One region of the Streptosporangium sp. NPDC023825 genome, then DNA from elsewhere that is predicted to be linked to it. Evidence: predicted binding sites of a transcription regulator. Region 1 holds the regulator's gene; each other region holds the start of a gene.

What was found. The regulator HrcA, encoded in region 1, represses chaperone genes, less so after heat shock. The targets are predictions, from matches to a motif close to TTGGCACTCTCNNNNNGAGAGTGCCAA.
Region 2: a site for HrcA is predicted at 1,959-1,985, ahead of groES (co-chaperone GroES). Genes of this name have one in related genera too.
Region 3: a site for HrcA is predicted at 2,127-2,153, ahead of AB0G15_RS27505 (DNA starvation/stationary phase protection protein). Genes of this name have one in related genera too.

The regions. Positions count from the first base shown of each region.
Region 1 covers NZ_JBFAAE010000001.1:76,654-82,134, forward strand. Annotated here, with positions in the region: gene AB0G15_RS00370 (16S rRNA (uracil(1498)-N(3))-methyltransferase) at 179-910, opposite strand; gene dnaJ (molecular chaperone DnaJ) at 1,049-2,191, opposite strand; gene hrcA (heat-inducible transcriptional repressor HrcA) at 2,206-3,219, opposite strand; gene AB0G15_RS00385 (hypothetical protein) at 3,402-4,166, shown strand; gene AB0G15_RS00390 (DUF3097 domain-containing protein) at 4,225-5,049, shown strand; gene AB0G15_RS00395 (DUF4870 domain-containing protein) at 5,083-5,481, shown strand, end outside.
Region 2 covers NZ_JBFAAE010000015.1:81,264-86,744, reverse strand. Annotated here, with positions in the region: gene AB0G15_RS16155 (hypothetical protein) at 1-425, opposite strand, end outside; gene AB0G15_RS16150 (class I SAM-dependent methyltransferase) at 665-1,831, opposite strand; gene groES (co-chaperone GroES) at 2,075-2,386, shown strand; gene groL (chaperonin GroEL) at 2,477-4,099, shown strand; gene AB0G15_RS16135 (sigma-70 family RNA polymerase sigma factor) at 4,403-5,041, shown strand; gene AB0G15_RS16130 (anti-sigma-D factor RsdA) at 5,124-5,327, shown strand; gene AB0G15_RS16125 (DUF5319 family protein) at 5,288-5,481, opposite strand, start outside.
Region 3 covers NZ_JBFAAE010000037.1:1,178-6,658, forward strand. Annotated here, with positions in the region: gene AB0G15_RS27495 (VIT domain-containing protein) at 1-1,290, opposite strand, end outside; gene AB0G15_RS27500 (MerR family transcriptional regulator) at 1,287-2,117, opposite strand; gene AB0G15_RS27505 (DNA starvation/stationary phase protection protein) at 2,242-2,709, shown strand; gene AB0G15_RS27510 (PEP/pyruvate-binding domain-containing protein) at 2,897-5,335, shown strand.

The DNA of each region.
Region 1 (5,481 bases):
CTCACCCGCTCGCGGGGGCGGGTTCCCGGAGGCCTCACGGACGCCTCCCGGTGGTCTCACGCTTCCCGGGGCCTCACGACACCGCTTCCCGGCGCCTCACGCTTCCCGAGGCCTCACGACACGGATTCGCCGGGACCGGCCGACCGCCGAGGGCGACCGGCCGCACACCGGCGGGATGTCACCAGCGGCCACTGCGCGTCTGGAGCACCGCCGCCGCCACGACCCCTGCGGTCGAGGTGCGCAGCACCGTCGGCCCGAGCAACGCCGGCACCGCCTTGGCCTCGCGGAACGCGGCGATCTCCTCGCCCGAGACCCCGCCCTCGGGGCCGACCACCACGACGATGTCGCCGCCGGCCGGAAGGGGCAGGCCGGACAGCGGGGCGGCGGCCTCCTCGTGCAGCACCACACCCAGCGCCGCCGCCGACAGCAGGCCGGCGACCTTCGCGGTGGACGCGAGCTCCGTCACCTCCGGCAGGTGGAAGCGGCGCGACTGCTTGCCCGCCTCGCGTGCCGTGGACCGCCAGCGGGCCAGCGCCTTGGCCGCCCGCTCGCCCTTCCACTGGGTGACACACCTCGACGCGGCCCAGGGAACGATCACATCGACCCCCGCCTCGGTCATCATCTCCACGGCCAGCTCGCCCCGGTCGCCCTTGGGCAGGCCCTGGACCACGACCAGGCGCGGCGACGGCACGGGCACGTCGCGGCGGCGCAGCACCTCGACCCGGAGCGAGTCCCTGCCCGCCTCGGTCACCACGCACTCGGCGACGGAGCCCGCCCCGTCGGTCAGGTCGAGCCGCTCCCCCGCCCGCAGCCGCCGCACGGCCGCCGCGTGGCGCCCCTCGGGACCGCCGAAGACGAACTCCGGCCTGGCCAGGTCGGCGGGTTCGGCCAGGAAGACCGGGACGGTCATGGGCCGTCGGAGCCGGACGGGCCGGGACGCCACGCCCCGGAGCCGGCCCGGCCCGGGTGACACGACCCCGGGACGGCCGGGGCGGGACGCTCCGGCCGGAGGTGGGCCCGGCCGCGGCGCGACCGGGCTCGGGCCGGGTCAGCGGCCATTGAAGGCGTCCCGCAGGCGGGAGAAGAAGCTCTGCTGCCCGGGGGCGAACTTGCCCGGCGGGCGCTCCTCGCCGCGGAGCCTGGCGAGCTCCTTCAGCAGCTCCTCCTGCTCGGCGTCGAGGCGGGAGGGGGTCTCCACGTTCACGTGGATCAGCAGGTCGCCGCGGCCGGTCTCGTTCAGGCGCTGCACGCCCCGCCCGTAGAGCGGAATCGTCTGCCCCGACTGCGTGCCGGGACGGATGTCGAGCTCCTCGGCGCCGTCGAGCGTCTCCATGGTCAGGATGGTGCCGAGCGCGGCCGCGGTCATCGGGATCTGCACCGTGCAGTGCAGGTCGTCCCCGCGCCTCTCGAAGATCTCGTGGGGACGCTCGACGATCTCCAGGAACAGGTCGCCGGGCGGACCTCCGCCCGGGCCGATCTCGCCCTCGCCGGCGAGCTGGATGTGGGTGCCGTCCTCGACGCCGGCCGGGATGCGGACCTTGATGGTCCGCCGGGTGCGGACCCGGCCGTCGCCGGAGCACTCCTGGCAGGGGTTACGGATGATCGACCCGAAGCCGCCGCACTGGGGGCAGGGGCGGGAGGTCATCACCTGGCCGAGGAAGGACCGGGTGACCTGGGACACCTCACCCCGGCCGTGACACATGTCACAGGTGTCGGGGTGGGTGCCGGCCGCGGCGCCCGAACCCGTGCAGACCTCGCAGACCACGGCGGTGTCGACGACCAGCTCGCGGGTCGTGCCGAAGCCCGACTCGCGCAGGTCGAGCTCGACCCGGATGGTGGCGTTGCGCCCGCGCCGGGCACGGGAGCGGGGACCGCGGCCACCGCCGCCACCCGCCGCGCCGAAGAAGGCGTCCATGATGTCGCTGAACGGGAAGCCGGCACCGAAGCCCCCGGCCCCCGCGCCGCCGCCCGAGGCGAACGGGTCGGCACCCATGTCGTACATCTGCCGCTTGCTGGAGTCGGACAGGACCTCGTAGGCCTGCGTGATCTCCTTGAAGCGTTCCTGGGTCTCGGGGTCGGGGTTGACGTCGGGATGCAGCTCGCGCGCCAGGCGCCGGTACGCCTTCTTGATCTCTTCCGCACTGGCGTCACGGCGCACCCCGAGGGTGCCGTAGTAGTCGCTCTTAGCCACTTTTCGTTGACCTCTTATGATGCAGCCAGGATCTGGCTGACGTAGCGTGCCACCGCGCGCACCGCGCCCATCGTGACCGGGTAGTCCATTCGCGTCGGGCCCAGCACACCGAGCCGGGCCAGTTGCTTGTCCCCAGAACCGTATCCGGCGGCGACGATGGACGTGCCCTGGAGTCCGGTGTAGGGGTTCTCCGAGCCGATCCGCACGGTCAGCGCCGAAAGGTCGGAGGTCTCACCGAGCAGGCGCATGAGCACGACCTGCTCTTCCAGAGCCTCCAGCACGTCGCGGAGCCCGACGGTGAAGTCGGCTCCCGCGAGGTTGGCGGCTCCGGCGAAAACGATCTTCTCATCGTGCCGGTCCACCAGGGACTCCAGCAGCACTGACAGGATAGTGGCAGCGAGCGGCCGGTCTTCCGGGGGCAGCCGCTCCGGCAGGTCGGCGACCTTGTCGGGGACGCTGGTGAGCCCGCACCCGTCGAGGGAGGCGTTGAGCATCGCGCGCAGATGGGCCACGCGCTGCTCGTCGACGACGTTGGGCAGCTCGACCACGCGCTGCTCGACCCTGCCGGTGTTGGTGATGAGCACGAACATCAGCCGGCGCTCGCTCAGCGGCACCAGCTCGACGTGCCTGACCGTCGAGTGGGTCAGCGTCGGGTACTGCACCACGGCGACCTGCCGGGTGAGCTGGGCGAGCAGCCGCACCGTCCGCATGACGACGTCGTCGATGTCCACCGCGCCCGCGAGGAAGCTCTCGATGGCCTTGCGTTCCGCGCTCGACAGGGGTTTCACCTGCGAGAGGCGGTCGACGAAGAGCCGGTAGCCCTTGTCGGTGGGCACCCGGCCTGCGCTGGTGTGGGGCTGGGCGATGTAACCCTGCTCCTCCAGCACCGCCATGTCGTTGCGGATCGTCGCCGGGGACACCCCCAGGTTGTGCCGGTCCGCGAGGGCTTTCGAACCCACCGGCTCGTTGGTGGACACGTAGTCCTCGACGATGGCGCGGAGCACGGCGAGCTTGCGGTCGTCGACCAACGTGGTCACCTCCCTGCCTGCGTTCAGAGGGAAACACGAGGTTTGGCACTCTGTGTTCCCGAGTGCCAAGTGTACGGCCCCGGTGCGTAAGGCGCGATAAGCAAGAGCCGCGGATGATGACGGCAAGCCGTTGTCAAGTCAACTGCTATCGCGATCCAAGCGGCACCCACCAGAATTCGGGCATGTCCAACGATTTCGGTTCTTATCCGGGTGACGCCCCCCGCGGCCCCGGTCACGGCGGCCCCCAGCAGCCGTATGGCCAGCAGCAGTACGGCCAGCAGCAGTACGGCCAGCAGCCCCCCTCGTACGGTTACGCGCCTCCCGGCTACGGCGCCCCGCAGGGACCGCCGCCCCCCGCCGGGAAGATCAAGCCCGGCATCGGGTGGATCGTCGGTGTCTGGCTGCTCGCCCTGGTCAGCATCATCGTCGGCATCGGCGGCTTCGCCGGCGGCCTCATCGGCGTGGTCACCGACGCGGCCCCGACGCAGACCTTCGCTCCCGGCCAGGCCACGACGGTCACGATCGACCCGGCGGACAAGCCCGCGATCTACGTCGCCACGGGCGGGCCCACCCGGTTCGAGTGCACGCTGAAGGGCGGCACGGGCACCCCCAGGCTGCAGAAGCCGGACCTCCAGCAGACCGTCGCGGGGTCCGACGGCGTCACCTGGGAGATGGGCCTGCGGGTCGGCGTGGACCGGGCGGGCGACTACCAGGTCCAGTGCTCCGCCGAGCCCGCCGAGGGCACCAGGTTCGGCGTGGGCAAGGAACTCGCCGCCGAATCGCTGGTGGGCGGGGTGATCGCCCTGTTCGTGATCCCCGGCGTCGGGATCCTGCTCGCCATCGTCGTGACGATCGTCGTACTGGTGAAGCGGAGCAACGCCCGCAAGCGCCGGGCCGCCGCGGTGCCGGCGGGACAGTGGGGACAGCCGGGACCCTACGGCAGGTGACGGTGGTGTTTGCTAGCGTCCCACCTGATCCCCGGCGAGAGAGGGTGGGCGGTCGGTGATGTACGAGCGTGACGTTCTGGCGGGAGACTGGCGGCGCCCGCGCAGGGGGACGATCCCCCAGGTGCCCGCGGAGCTCGACCTGGTCGTCGAGGACGCCGACGGCGGCTTCTGCGGCGCCGTGGTGGCCTGCGACAAGGAGGCCGTCACCCTGGAGGACCGCTTCGGGCGCCGGCGGGTGTTCCCGCTGGAGCCGGCCGCGTTCCTCCTGGAGGGCAAGGTGGTGACGCTCGTACGGCCCGTCGCGGCACCGCGCGGTCCCCGGCGGAGCGCGTCGGGTTCCATCGCGGTGGAGGGCCTGCGGGCGCAGGTCGCCAAGGAGAGCCGGATCTACGTGGAGGGCGTGCACGACGCCGCGCTCGTGGAGAAGGTCTGGGGGCACGACCTGCGGGTCGAGGGCGTGGTCGTGGAATACCTGGAGGGGGTCGACCACCTGCCCTCGATCGTCGAGGAGTTCGGCCCGGGGCCGGGGCGGCGGCTGGGCGTGCTCGTCGACCACCTGGTCCCCGGTTCCAAGGAGAGCCGGATCGCCGCACGGGTCTCCTCCCCGCACGTGCTGATCGTCGGGCATCCGTTCGTGGACGTCTGGCAGGCGGTCAGGCCGCACGTGCTGAAGATCCCTTCCTGGCCGTCGGTGCCGCGCGGCGTGCCCTGGAAGGAGGGCGTCATCGCCGCGCTGGGCTGGAACGTGGAGCCCGGCGCCGCATGGCGCCACATTCTCGGATCGGTCACGACATATGCCGATCTGGAGCCCGAGCTCCTCGGCCCCGTCGAGGAGCTGATCGACTTCGTGACGGCTCCCGGCGAGGACGGCCAGGCCGTCTGACCCGTCAGGGCCGTCAACCCATCAGGAGGGGACATGAGCGAGAACCCCGAGGACCCGCCGGGCGACGACCGGACGCGGCGCATCGGCGATCCCCCGCCCGGCCACACGTGGCCTGGCCAGAGCGCCCCGCCCCCCGGCCAGGGCTACGGACAGCCGAGTCAGGGCTACGGACAACCCGGCCAGGGGTACGGACAACCCGGCCAGGGGTACGGACAGCCGGACCAGGGTTACGGACAGCCCGGTCAGGGGTACGGGCAGCCGAGTCAGGGGTACGGGGGCTACCCGCCGCCCGCCGCCCCGTACGACGCGGGCGGCTATCAGGGCGGCCCCGCGGGCGGTCACCAGCCCGGACACCCCCAGTACGGCGCGTACGGCGCGGCACAGGGATACGGCTACCAGGCTCCGCCGGGCACGTACGGCCCGCGGCCCGGC
Region 2 (5,481 bases), on a different contig from region 1:
CCCACGGTGCCGAGATCGGTCCACAGGCTCGGCAGCTCGCCGAGGGGGGTGACCCGGTCGCGGACGGTCTCGACCCGGCGGCCGAGGGAGTCGACCCGCTCGCCGACGGCGTCGACGTGGTCACGCACCGCCTCGACGTGCTGGGCCAGGCCCTCGGCCCAGGAGGGCGGTTTGGCGGCGATGTCGTCCAGGCGCCCGTGGACGGACTCCAGCGTGCCGTTCAGCCCGCCGATCTCGCGCTCCCTGACCTCGCGCAGCAGCCACTCCATGCCCTCCAGGCGCTGCCGGATCTCGTCGAGCACCGCGCCCTGGGTCCGCTGCTCGTAGACGTGGTCCTGCGCCGCGCGGGCGAGGAGCTCGCGCATCCGGTCGGAGATGGCGGTCTGGCTGCCTGCCTGGAGCAGGGTGTGGTCGGAGTGATCCACCGAGAGCTCCTTCACTCGCCGACGCTCAGCCGCGCGGTTGGATTTGATGGGATTTGCCGATGAACGATATGAAACCGCAGGCGAGAGAGAACTCCCGCCTGGCAACCTTAGCCTCTGGATCAAGGTTTTCCGGCAGCGAGATTAAAAGAGAGGAATTGCCGGTTGGCTGGAAGAATTGACTATTTTGGCTGGTCAAACAGGGCTTACCGCAGCTGGTCGAACGGGTTCGATCCGGCCGGTCAGCCGGGGCCGCACACGAAGGCGAAAGGCCGCTCGCCGATTCGGGTGAGAATGACGACCGCGGATTCCTCACCGGAAAGCCGGAGGTCTTTCCTGAGGCGGTCGACGTCCACCGCGGAGCCGCGCTTCTTGATCGTCACATTGCCCGCGCCGCGCTCGCGGAGCGCCGCCCGCAGCCGCTTGAGCGAGAACGGCAGCGTCTCGTGGACCTCGTACCGGGACGCCCACGGCGTCGGCGTCGCGACGTCGCCGGTGATGTAGGCGATCTGCGGGTCGAGCAGGCGCCCGCCGACCGCCGCGGCGATCTCCGCCACCAGGTGGGCCCGGATGGCCGCGCCGTCCGGCTCGTAGATGTAGCGGCCGGCGGGGCCGGTGCCGGGGGCGCCGAGGGCCGGGTCGGGCGTCATCGTGGCGCCCGAGGGCAGGATCGTCGCCCTGCGCGCCGTCTCGCCCGCCAGCGCGCCGCACCAGATCACGGCCTCCTTGACGTCGCCCTTGTAGGAGACCCACTCGGCCTCCGCGCCCTCGGGGACGAACTCGTACGGGATCCCGGGGGCGACCTTCAGGCAGGCGGCCCCGGCCCGGGCCACCATCTCCAGCACGGCGGGCCAGGGCGGCGAGTAGCCCATCGGGTCGAAGGTCCTGCCCCGCGCCGTACGGCGCGCCGGGTCGGCGAACAGGACGTCGAAGGCGGCCGGGTCCAGGGCGGAGGCGTCGGCGGCGCGGACCGAGACCCGGTCGCCGAAGCCCAGGGCGTCCGCGTTGGCCTGGGCGATCGCCGCGGTGAGCGGGTCGGTGTCGACGGCCTCGACCGAGCACCCGGCCCTGGCCAGGGCGAGGAGGTCGCCGCCGATGCCGCAGCAGACGTCGGCGACCCGCGAGCCCGCGGGGACGCGCCGCGCCCGATGGTCGGCGACCTCCCGGCGGGTGGCCTGCTCCAGGCCCGTCCTGGTGAAGTACATGAGATCGGCGTCGGCCCCGAACTTCTCCCTGGCGCGCAGCCGGAGCGTGGCCTGCGTGAACGCCGCCGAGGTCAGGTCCGCGTCGTAGGTCTTCCTCAGCCTGGTCACCGCCGCCACCGGGTCGTCGCCGACGATCCCGGCCGCCGCGCCCAGGGCCTCCTGGCCGCGCGGGGTCAGGAGTTCCCGGAATGCGTCGAGATTCACACCAGCCGACGCTACCGCCTCGGCCGCAGGGCTTCGCGAGGGGCTTCCACCTGGCTTGACGTTCGCGTGAAGCGCAGAAGGGGTGCTTCGTGTTGACTGTCAAGGCCACCTTGCATACTGTTCCGTATTGGCACTCTCCCGGTGAGAGTGCCAAATACATGCGACGAGGCAGGTCTGACACCCGCGACGGCAGACCGCTGGTCGCCTCTTCTAGATCATTCAAATCTGAAGGGGAGGTCCGACGTGACGACCGCCACCAAGGTTCCCGTTAAGCCGCTCGGCGACCGCATTGTGGTCCAGCCGCTTGAGGCCGAGCAGACCACCGCTTCCGGTCTGGTCATCCCGGACACCGCCAAGGAGAAGCCGCAAGAGGGCAAGGTCCTCGCGGTGGGCCCCGGCAACTGGGATGAGGACGGCGAGAAGCGGATTCCGCTCGACGTCAAGGAGGGCGACGTGGTCCTCTACAGCAAGTACGGCGGCACCGAGGTGAAGTACAACGGCGAGGAGTATCTCGTGCTCTCCGCTCGTGACGTGCTCGCCATCATCGAGAAGTAGTTCTCGCTTCACAAAGATGACGTATCGAGCCCCGGGTCGCGAGAGCGCCCGGGGCTTTGATGCGCCGACGTACTTATGGAGAGGATTGTCATGCCGAAGATCCTGTCGTTCGAGGAGGACGCGCGCCGAGCTCTCGAGCGCGGCGTGAACGCTCTCGCGGACGCGGTCAAGGTGACGCTGGGCCCGCGTGGCCGCAATGTCGTCATCGACAAGAAGTTCGGTGCGCCCACCATCACCAACGACGGTGTCACCATCGCCCGCGAGGTCGAGCTGGAGACGCCGTACGAGAACCTGGGCGCCCAGCTGGCCAAGGAAGTGGCGACCAAGACCAACGACGTCGCCGGTGACGGCACCACCACCGCGACCGTCCTGGCCCAGGCCATGGTCCGCGAGGGCCTGCGCAACGTGGCCGCCGGAGCGCAGCCGCTCTCCCTCAAGCGCGGCATCGACATCGCGGCCAAGGCCGTCAGCGACCGGCTGATCGAGTCGGCCCGCCCGGTCGAGGACAAGAAGGAGATCGCCAACGTCGCGACGATCTCCGCGCAGGACGCCAGGATCGGCGAGCTGATCGCCGAGGCGTTCGACAAGGTGGGCAAGGACGGTGTCATCACCGTCGAAGAGTCCAACAGCATGGGCCTGGAGCTCGAGTTCACCGAGGGCCTCCAGTTCGACAAGGGTTACCTGTCGCCCTACATGGTGACCGACCAGGAGCGCATGGAGGCGATCCTGGAAGACCCCTACATCCTGATCACCCAGGGCAAGATCGGCTCGGTCGCGGACTTCCTGCCGCTGCTCGAGAAGATCGCGCAGACGAAGAAGGCCCTGCTGGTCATCGCCGAGGACGTCGAGGGCGAGGCCCTCGCGGTCCTCGTCACGAACAAGATCCGTGGCACCTTCACCTCCGTCGCCGTCAAGGCGCCGGGCTTCGGCGACCGCCGCAAGGCCATGCTGCAGGACATCGCCATCCTCACCGGTGGCCAGGTCGTCAGCGAGGAGATCGGCCTCAAGCTGGAGCACGTCGGCCTGGAGGTGCTGGGCACCGCCCGGCGCGTCGTCATCACCAAGGACTCCACCACCGTCGTCGACGGTGCCGGTGAGGCCGCGGCGATCGCCGACCGCGTCAAGGAGATCAAGCTCGCCATCGAGCAGTCCGACTCCGACTGGGACCGCGAGAAGCTCCAGGAGCGCCTCGCCAAGCTCTCCGGCGGCGTCTGCGTGCTCAAGGTCGGCGCGGCCACCGAGGTGGAGCTCAAGGAGAAGAAGCACCGCCTTGAGGACGCCATCTCGGCGACGCGCGCGGCGATCGAGGAGGGCATCGTCTCCGGCGGTGGCTCCGCGCTCATCCACGTCTCCAAGGTCCTCGACGACCTGGGCCTGACCGGCGACGAGGCGACCGGTGTCTCCATCGTCCGCAAGGCGCTCGTCGAGCCGGCCCGCTGGATCGCCGAGAACGCCGGCCTCGAGGGGTACGTCGTGACGGCGAAGGTCACCGAGCTGCCCGTCGGCCAGGGCTTCAACGCCGCCACCGGCGAGTACGGCGACCTGATCGCCCAGGGCGTCATCGACCCGGTCAAGGTCACCCGCTCGGCCGTCCAGAACGCCGCCTCCATCGCCGGCATGCTGCTGACGACCGAGGCCCTCGTGGTGGACAAGCCCGAGGAGGAGGCCCCGGCCGCCGCCGGCCAGGGTCACGGCCACGGTCACGGCCACTGATCGGTCACTGAACGACCCCCGGTCGGCCCCCGGCCGATCATCGGTTCCGAACGGCTCGCGTCTCCCCGGAGGCGCGAGCCGTTCGCGTTTCGCGGTAAACCGAAAAACGATCTCAAGCGTCGCGCCGGACAGAAGACCAAACGCGGTTCTAGCGAATAGGCGACGTATTTGGCAATCGAATGGAATATTTGCACATTCTGTAGTCGTTGCGGTCGCCGTTTGATTACGCGCCGTTATCTCCGCCTCAATGTGACCAATCCGTAGCCGTTTGCGATGACGACAGTCACTACCAGGGCGGGCATCATGCCTAACGTGACCGAGGGATGCGTCGCCGACGCCAAAAATGGGGTGAGGCTTGCGACGAGGTCTGATGGGGTCGCCCACAGGGATGATCTCAAGGATCTGACGAGCCTCGCCGTTCAGGGGGATCGCACCGCGATCGAATCTCTGATCGCGCAACTGCGGCCGATGGTCGTCCGATATTGCCGTGGTCGTCTGGGCCGGGTTTCCGGTCAGTATCACATCGCGGACGACGTGGCCCAGGAAGTATGCATAGCGGTGCTGTCCGCACTGCCCCGCTACCGTGACATGGGACGCCCGTTCGCGTCCTTCGTCTTCGGCATCGCGTCTCACAAGGTGGCCGACGCGCTGCGCAGCTCCGTACGATCCGCCGTGCCCACCCAGGACCTTCCTGACGGGCCCGACGAGGGTCCGGGGCCGGAGGAGACCGTGGTGCGTTACATCGAGGCCGAACACGCCCGCCGGCTGCTGTCGAGGCTGCCGGACAACCAGCGCGAACTGCTCATGCTTCGAGTGGTGTCGGGCCTTTCCGCCGAGGAGACCGGTAATGTACTTGGCATGTCACCAGGTGCGGTTCGTGTGGCCCAGCACAGGGCGCTGGCCCGGCTACGAGCGATGGCGGAGCTGGAGTCGATAGCTTGATCGCGGAGCCGTCGAGCAGGGGGCGCGAGCGAAGGCCCGAACCGCGGGGCGGGGCTCGCGACGACCCGGAGCGAGAACGATCATGACAACGGTTCACCCGCGACGTCCGGCTCGGAGATACGGGCCGGACGAGGACCCGGCGGTCGCCGAGACCGACGAACTCCTGGAGGCGCTCTCCGGCAGGAGGCCCGTCTCCGGCTCAGACGCCGCGGTCGCCCTGCTGGCGGCCCTGATCGACGACGTGGATCAGCGGTGTTCCTCGGTGTCGATCACGCCGTCCACGTAACCACGGGCGTATTCCCAGCTCACGTAGTCGGTGGGATTGGGCTGGTAGGCGGGCTCGTGCACCTGGGGCTGGCCGTTCTCGATCATCTGGCGCAGGTTGCCGCGCAGCAGCTCCCAGTCGAAGTAGTGCTGCTCCCCGCATTCGGGGCAGTCGA
Region 3 (5,481 bases), on a different contig from region 1:
CGCCCTGTCGATGCCGACCGTGTGCACCCGCACCCCGGCGAGCGCGGCGCCGAGCCGCTCCAGGATCTGGTCCTCGTTGCCGACCTGCCCGTCGGTGACGAGCACCAGCACCCGGTCCCCGGCGGAGTCGGCGAGCAGCGCGGCGGCCCGCTCCAGCGGTGACAGCATCTCGGTGCCGCCGCGCGCCTCCAGCCTGGCCAGGTGCTCCACGGCCCGGTAGCGGTTGCGGTCGGACGCCTCGGACAGTCCCTCGCCGAGCCCCTCCGGGTACTCCACGACGGTGTCGAAGGAGAGCACCGCGAACCGGTCGCCCGAGGTGAGCGTGTCGACGATGCGGGCGGCGGCGCGCCGGGCGGCCACCATCTTCCAGCCGGTCATGCTGCCCGAGCGGTCGAGCACCAGCACCACGTCCTTGGCCCCGGCCTCGGCGGGCGCCGGTTCGGGGACGACGGTCAGCGTGAACGTGCCCTCGCCCTCGTCGTCCCCGTCCGGGGCGAGCGCGAGGGAGGTGGAGGTGTCGAAGGCCAGGCGCAGGATGAAGTCGCGGTCCAGCCGCTCACCCGGCTGGAGGCGGATCGTCGTGCCCTCCTCCCGGACCACGTGCAGGCTGGAGCGGACCTCGCGCAGTTCCAGGCCCGCCGGGTCGACCGAGACGGCCAGCGACAGGCGGACCGGGTTGGGGAAGCCGGGCAGCAGCACCGGCGGGGTGATCCGGGAGGCGTCGGGGACCGCGTCGGTGTCCGGGGCCCAGCCGTCGCCCGCGCGCTCGCCGTCCAGCGGGGTGCCCGGGACGTAGCGGGGGGCGACGACCAGCGGGAAGCGGAAGGTGGCCGCGCCGTCCTCGTACGGGAGGGGCTGGTTCAGCGTGAGGTGCACGGTGACCCGCTCGCCCGGCACGATGTTGCCGACCCTCATGGTGAAGACGTCCGGCCGGTCCTCCTCGGCGATCGCGGCCCGCTTGCCCTGGGAGATCGCCTGGTCGTAGTCGGCCCTGGCCTGGCCGCGCTCCTTGAGCACGCCCTCGATGACCCGGCCGTCGGCCTCCATCCTGAAGGCGGTCACGGCGGCCCGGTCGGGCAGCGGGAAGACGTACGTCGCCTCAAGGGCCACGTCGTGCGGGTTGCGGAAGCCCTGGACCACCTCGACCCCGGCACTCAGGCCGGACACGGCGGCGGTCACGTCCACGCTCTCCAGCGGCAGGTTGCCGCGCTCGGTGGCGAGCGCCCCCATCCCGGCGTCGGGGACGGGCAGGCACTCCTCCGGCGGCAGTGTGGTGATCGAAGTGGTCATGCGTGAATTCCTTCCGGAGGTGTGAGGCCGCGTTCGCGAAGGAGCGACAGGAGCCCCTCCGAGGCGGCGGCGATCTCGGCGAGGTCCTCGGGTGAGGGGGCGTGCCCGCCCGTGTCGAGCATCAGCGTCACGCCGTTCGCGAGCCGTACGCCGTGGACGATCACGGCTTGCGCGGCGGGCGTCGCCGGGACTTCCGGGGCGGGCGGCGCCGGGGGAGGGGGAGTTCCGCCGGGTGGGTTCTGAGCCGGCGGGACCGTGACGGGGGAGGGCGTGCCGGGGAAGGGCGTGCCGGACGGAACAGGGGGCGGCGGGGCTTCGCCGGAGGACGCCGGAGACGGCTTCGGCGGAGCGGAGCCGGTGACCGCCGAGGCTGCGGCCGCCGGGGAGGCGGGTGCCGGGGAGGCGGAAGGGCCGGCCCAGAAACGCGGGCGCGCCGCCCGGGGGGAGCCGGTCTCGGCCGGAGACGCGGGCGGGTGCCCGGGGACGGGTTCCGGCGCGTTTTCCGGTGTGTTTCCCGGCGAGGGCTCGGGGAGCCGGGCGATCGACTCCAGCGTCTGGTCGGTGGCCCCGGCCAGCTCGGCCTGGATCTCGGCGATGGTCCGGCCGTCGGACTGGCGCCGCTTGACGGCGACGATCTGGAGCAGGTGGCGCCTGCCGTACATGGCCACGCGGCCCCGGCGGGCAGACGGGGGGTCGAGGAGGCCGATCGTCGAATACCAGCGGATGAGGCGCTCGTTGGGCATGTCCCTGACCCGCCCGTTGAGCTGGGCGGTGGGGGTCAGCGCCGCGGACGCCCGCTCGGCCAGTTCACCGATGGTCCATTCCATGCCTCGATAGTGACACTGTAATTATGACAGTGTCAACATGATGGCTGGTATGGGGGAGCGGATAGATGGGTACGGACATTTCGTAGCAAAGGGGAAACTAAGCTCGAAACAGGGGGGACACTTCATGTCCGCGATCACCAGCCCACTCACGCCAGAAGACAAGAAGACCATTGCCGTCGTGCTCCAGGGGGCTCTCGTCGACCTGCTCGACCTTTCGCTCTTGACCAAGCAGGCCCACTGGAACGTGATCGGCCACAACTTCCGGTCGCTGCACCTGCAGCTCGACAAGATCGTCTCGTCGGCCCGGAAGCACGCGGACACCGTCGCCGAGCGCGCGGTGGCCCTCGGGTGCAACCCCGACGGCCGGGCCTCCACGCTCACGAGCACCAGCGAGGTGCCGCAGCTGGAGTCGGGCTACCTCAACGACGGCAAGGTCGTGGCCGCCATGACGGACATCCTCGGGTCCATCATCCGCCGGATGCGTGAGCGCATCGAGGCCGCCGAGCAGCCCGACCTGGTCACCCAGGACCTCCTCATCGAGATCACGCAGGACCTGGAGAAGCACCACTGGATGATCGAGGCCCAGCGCTAGATCGTCTTCCGAGGCGCCCCGGCCCGTGAGGGCCGGGGCGCCTTTCGCGTTCCCGGCGACTTCGCTCTCCGTGTCGACGCGCGGATGGCGCTCTGGAACCGGTTCACGGAGGAAGAGTGGGCGCCCATACTCCATTCCATGGAGACCTACGCGAAGGCCGCGAGGGGGATCACGAGGGGGATACGGGATGAAACTGATCCACCTATCGGAGATCGATCCCTCCATGACCGGACTGGTGGGCGGCAAGGCCGCCGGGCTGGGTGGGATGATCAAGGCGGATGAGCGCGTTCCTGACGGTTTCTGCCTGACCACCGAGGCCTACACGTCCCGTGATCTCCCGGAGGACGAGCTGGTCGACGCCTACGAACGGCTCGGCGGCGGGCGCGTGGCCGTCCGCTCCAGCGCCACCGCCGAGGACCTGCCGTACGCCAGCTTCGCCGGTCAGCAGGACACCTACCTCAACGTCGAGGGCGCCGGCCCGCTCATCGACGCGGTCCGCAGGTGCTGGGACTCCCTGTACACCGAACGCGCCGTGGCCTACCGCGCCGCGGCGGGCATCGACGAGGCCGCCATGGCCGTGGTGGTCCAGCGCATGATCGATCCCGTGGTCGCCGGTGTCCTGTTCACCGCCAACCCGATCACCGGCTGCCGCACCGAGACGGTCGTCGACGCCGCCCCCGGACTGGGGACCGCCATCGTCGACGGCACCGTCGTCCCCGACCACTACGTCCTCGGCCACCCACCGCCGGCCCTACCTGACAGCGGCGGGTGCCTCGGCGGGCGGCAGCTCGAAGAACTACGGGAGGCCGGGCGGCGGCTGCAGGAGCTCTTCGGCTCGCCGCAGGACATCGAGTGGGCGATCGATTCCGGCGGCACGCTGTGGCTGCTGCAGTCCCGGCCGATCACCACCCTGTTCCCCGCCCCGCCGGAGACCTGCGACATGCGGCTCTACCTCGAGTTCGGCCACATCCAGGGAATGCTCCGGCCGACCACCCCGATGGGGGTGTCGCTGCTCAAGACGGGCTCGGCCTTGTGGTTCAAGGCCGCGGGCGCCACGGTCGATCCGCGTGATCCGCTGCCCCGGCTGGTCCCCATCGGCGGGCGGCTCTACTTCGATCTGACCGATTTCATCCGCAACAGGTCCATGCGGAAGCGCCTGGGGGCATCTCTGCAGGTGTACGGGCCGCGGGTGCAGGGTGCCGTCGAGCGCGTCCTGGACGATCCGCGGTTCGCCCCGCGCGGCGGCATGCCGTTCCGCCTCCGCAGCGCCGTGAAGATCACGCTGCGGCTGGCACCCGGTGCGGTCTTCGGCCTCGCCCGTAGCCTGGCCGGGCCGGACGCCGCCCGGGCCAGGGCCTACCGCGCCGTGGAGGAGATCAAGCGCCTGACCGTGCCGCCGAGCGAACCGGCCACGTCGGCCGAGCGGCTCCGCTGGGTGGTCGAGGACTCCCACCGGGCGGTCATGAGCCCCGACATGATGGGGCTCGTGTGGCCGCTGACGGCCGGGATCCTCGCCGGCGTCGCGCCGTCCGCACTGCTCGAAGGTGTCGCCACCGCCGAAGAGCTGGACATCGTCCTGGGCGGGATGCCGCACAACGTGACCACGGAGATGGACCTCGCGCTCTGGCAGGTCGCGGTGAACGCGCGCGAGCACCGCGACCTGTTCCTCGCCACCCCGCCGGAGGAACTCGCCGCGAGGTACCACGCGGGGGAACTCCCCGACATCGGGATGGCCGGCTTCCTCGACAGGTACGGCATGCGCGCCGCCGCCGAGATCGACGTCGGCATGCTCCGCTGGGAGGAGGAGCCGGCCCCCCTGTTCGCCACGATCGCCAACTACCTCCGGGTGGACGCCCCCGAGCAGGCGCCAGACCGGCGGTTCGCACAGGCCGCGCGGCGGGCGGAGAAGACGATCGAGACGCTGTCGCGGCGGGCGCGGCGCAGCAGACCGGTACGCGCCCGGCCCGCGATCTTCCTCATGCGCCGGTCGCGCAAGCTCACCGGGCTCCGGGAGATCGCGAAGTTCGCCTGGTTGCAGGTGATCCGGGCGGCCCGCCGTCAGCTCCTGCTGATCGGAGGCGACCTGGCCCGTCGCGGCCTGCTGGAGCGCGCCGACGACATCATGTTCCTCGATCTGTCCGAGGCCCGCTCCGCCGTACACGACCGGGCCGACCACCGGGACCTGGTCGCGGCACGCCGCGCCGAGTACGAGCGGGAACTGCGGCGGCCCACCGTCCCGGGAGCCCTGCTGTCCGACGGGACCGACGTGGAGACACTCGCCCCGCCCGGGCCCGCGGAAGCCGGAGTGCTGGTCGGGATGGCGGGGGCCGCGGGCCGGGCGACCGGCAGGGCGCGGGTGATCCGCGATCCGGCCGGCGCGCACATCGAGCCGGGTGAGATCCTCGTGGCCCCCACGACGGATCCCGGCTGGACCCCGTTGTTCCTGACGACGGCGGGGCTGGTGACCGAGACCGGGTCGCCGATGGCGCACGGCCCCACCGTCGCCAGGGAGTACGGCATTCCGGCCGTCATCTGCGTCCGCAACGCCACGCACGAGATCAGGACAGGGCAGCTCATCACGATCGACGGGGCCGCGGGCACGGTTCGGGTGGAGGAGGACGGCTGAGGGCCCGGCCGTCCGGGCCGTCAGGCCTCGGAGGGCCATCGGACACGTACCGGCGTCCGCGCCACGTGACCGGGCCGCGCCGCCGAGGCCGGACAGGACGGGCACGGGCCGGGCCGTCACCGAGGTATAAGCCGTCCGCGCTGGGT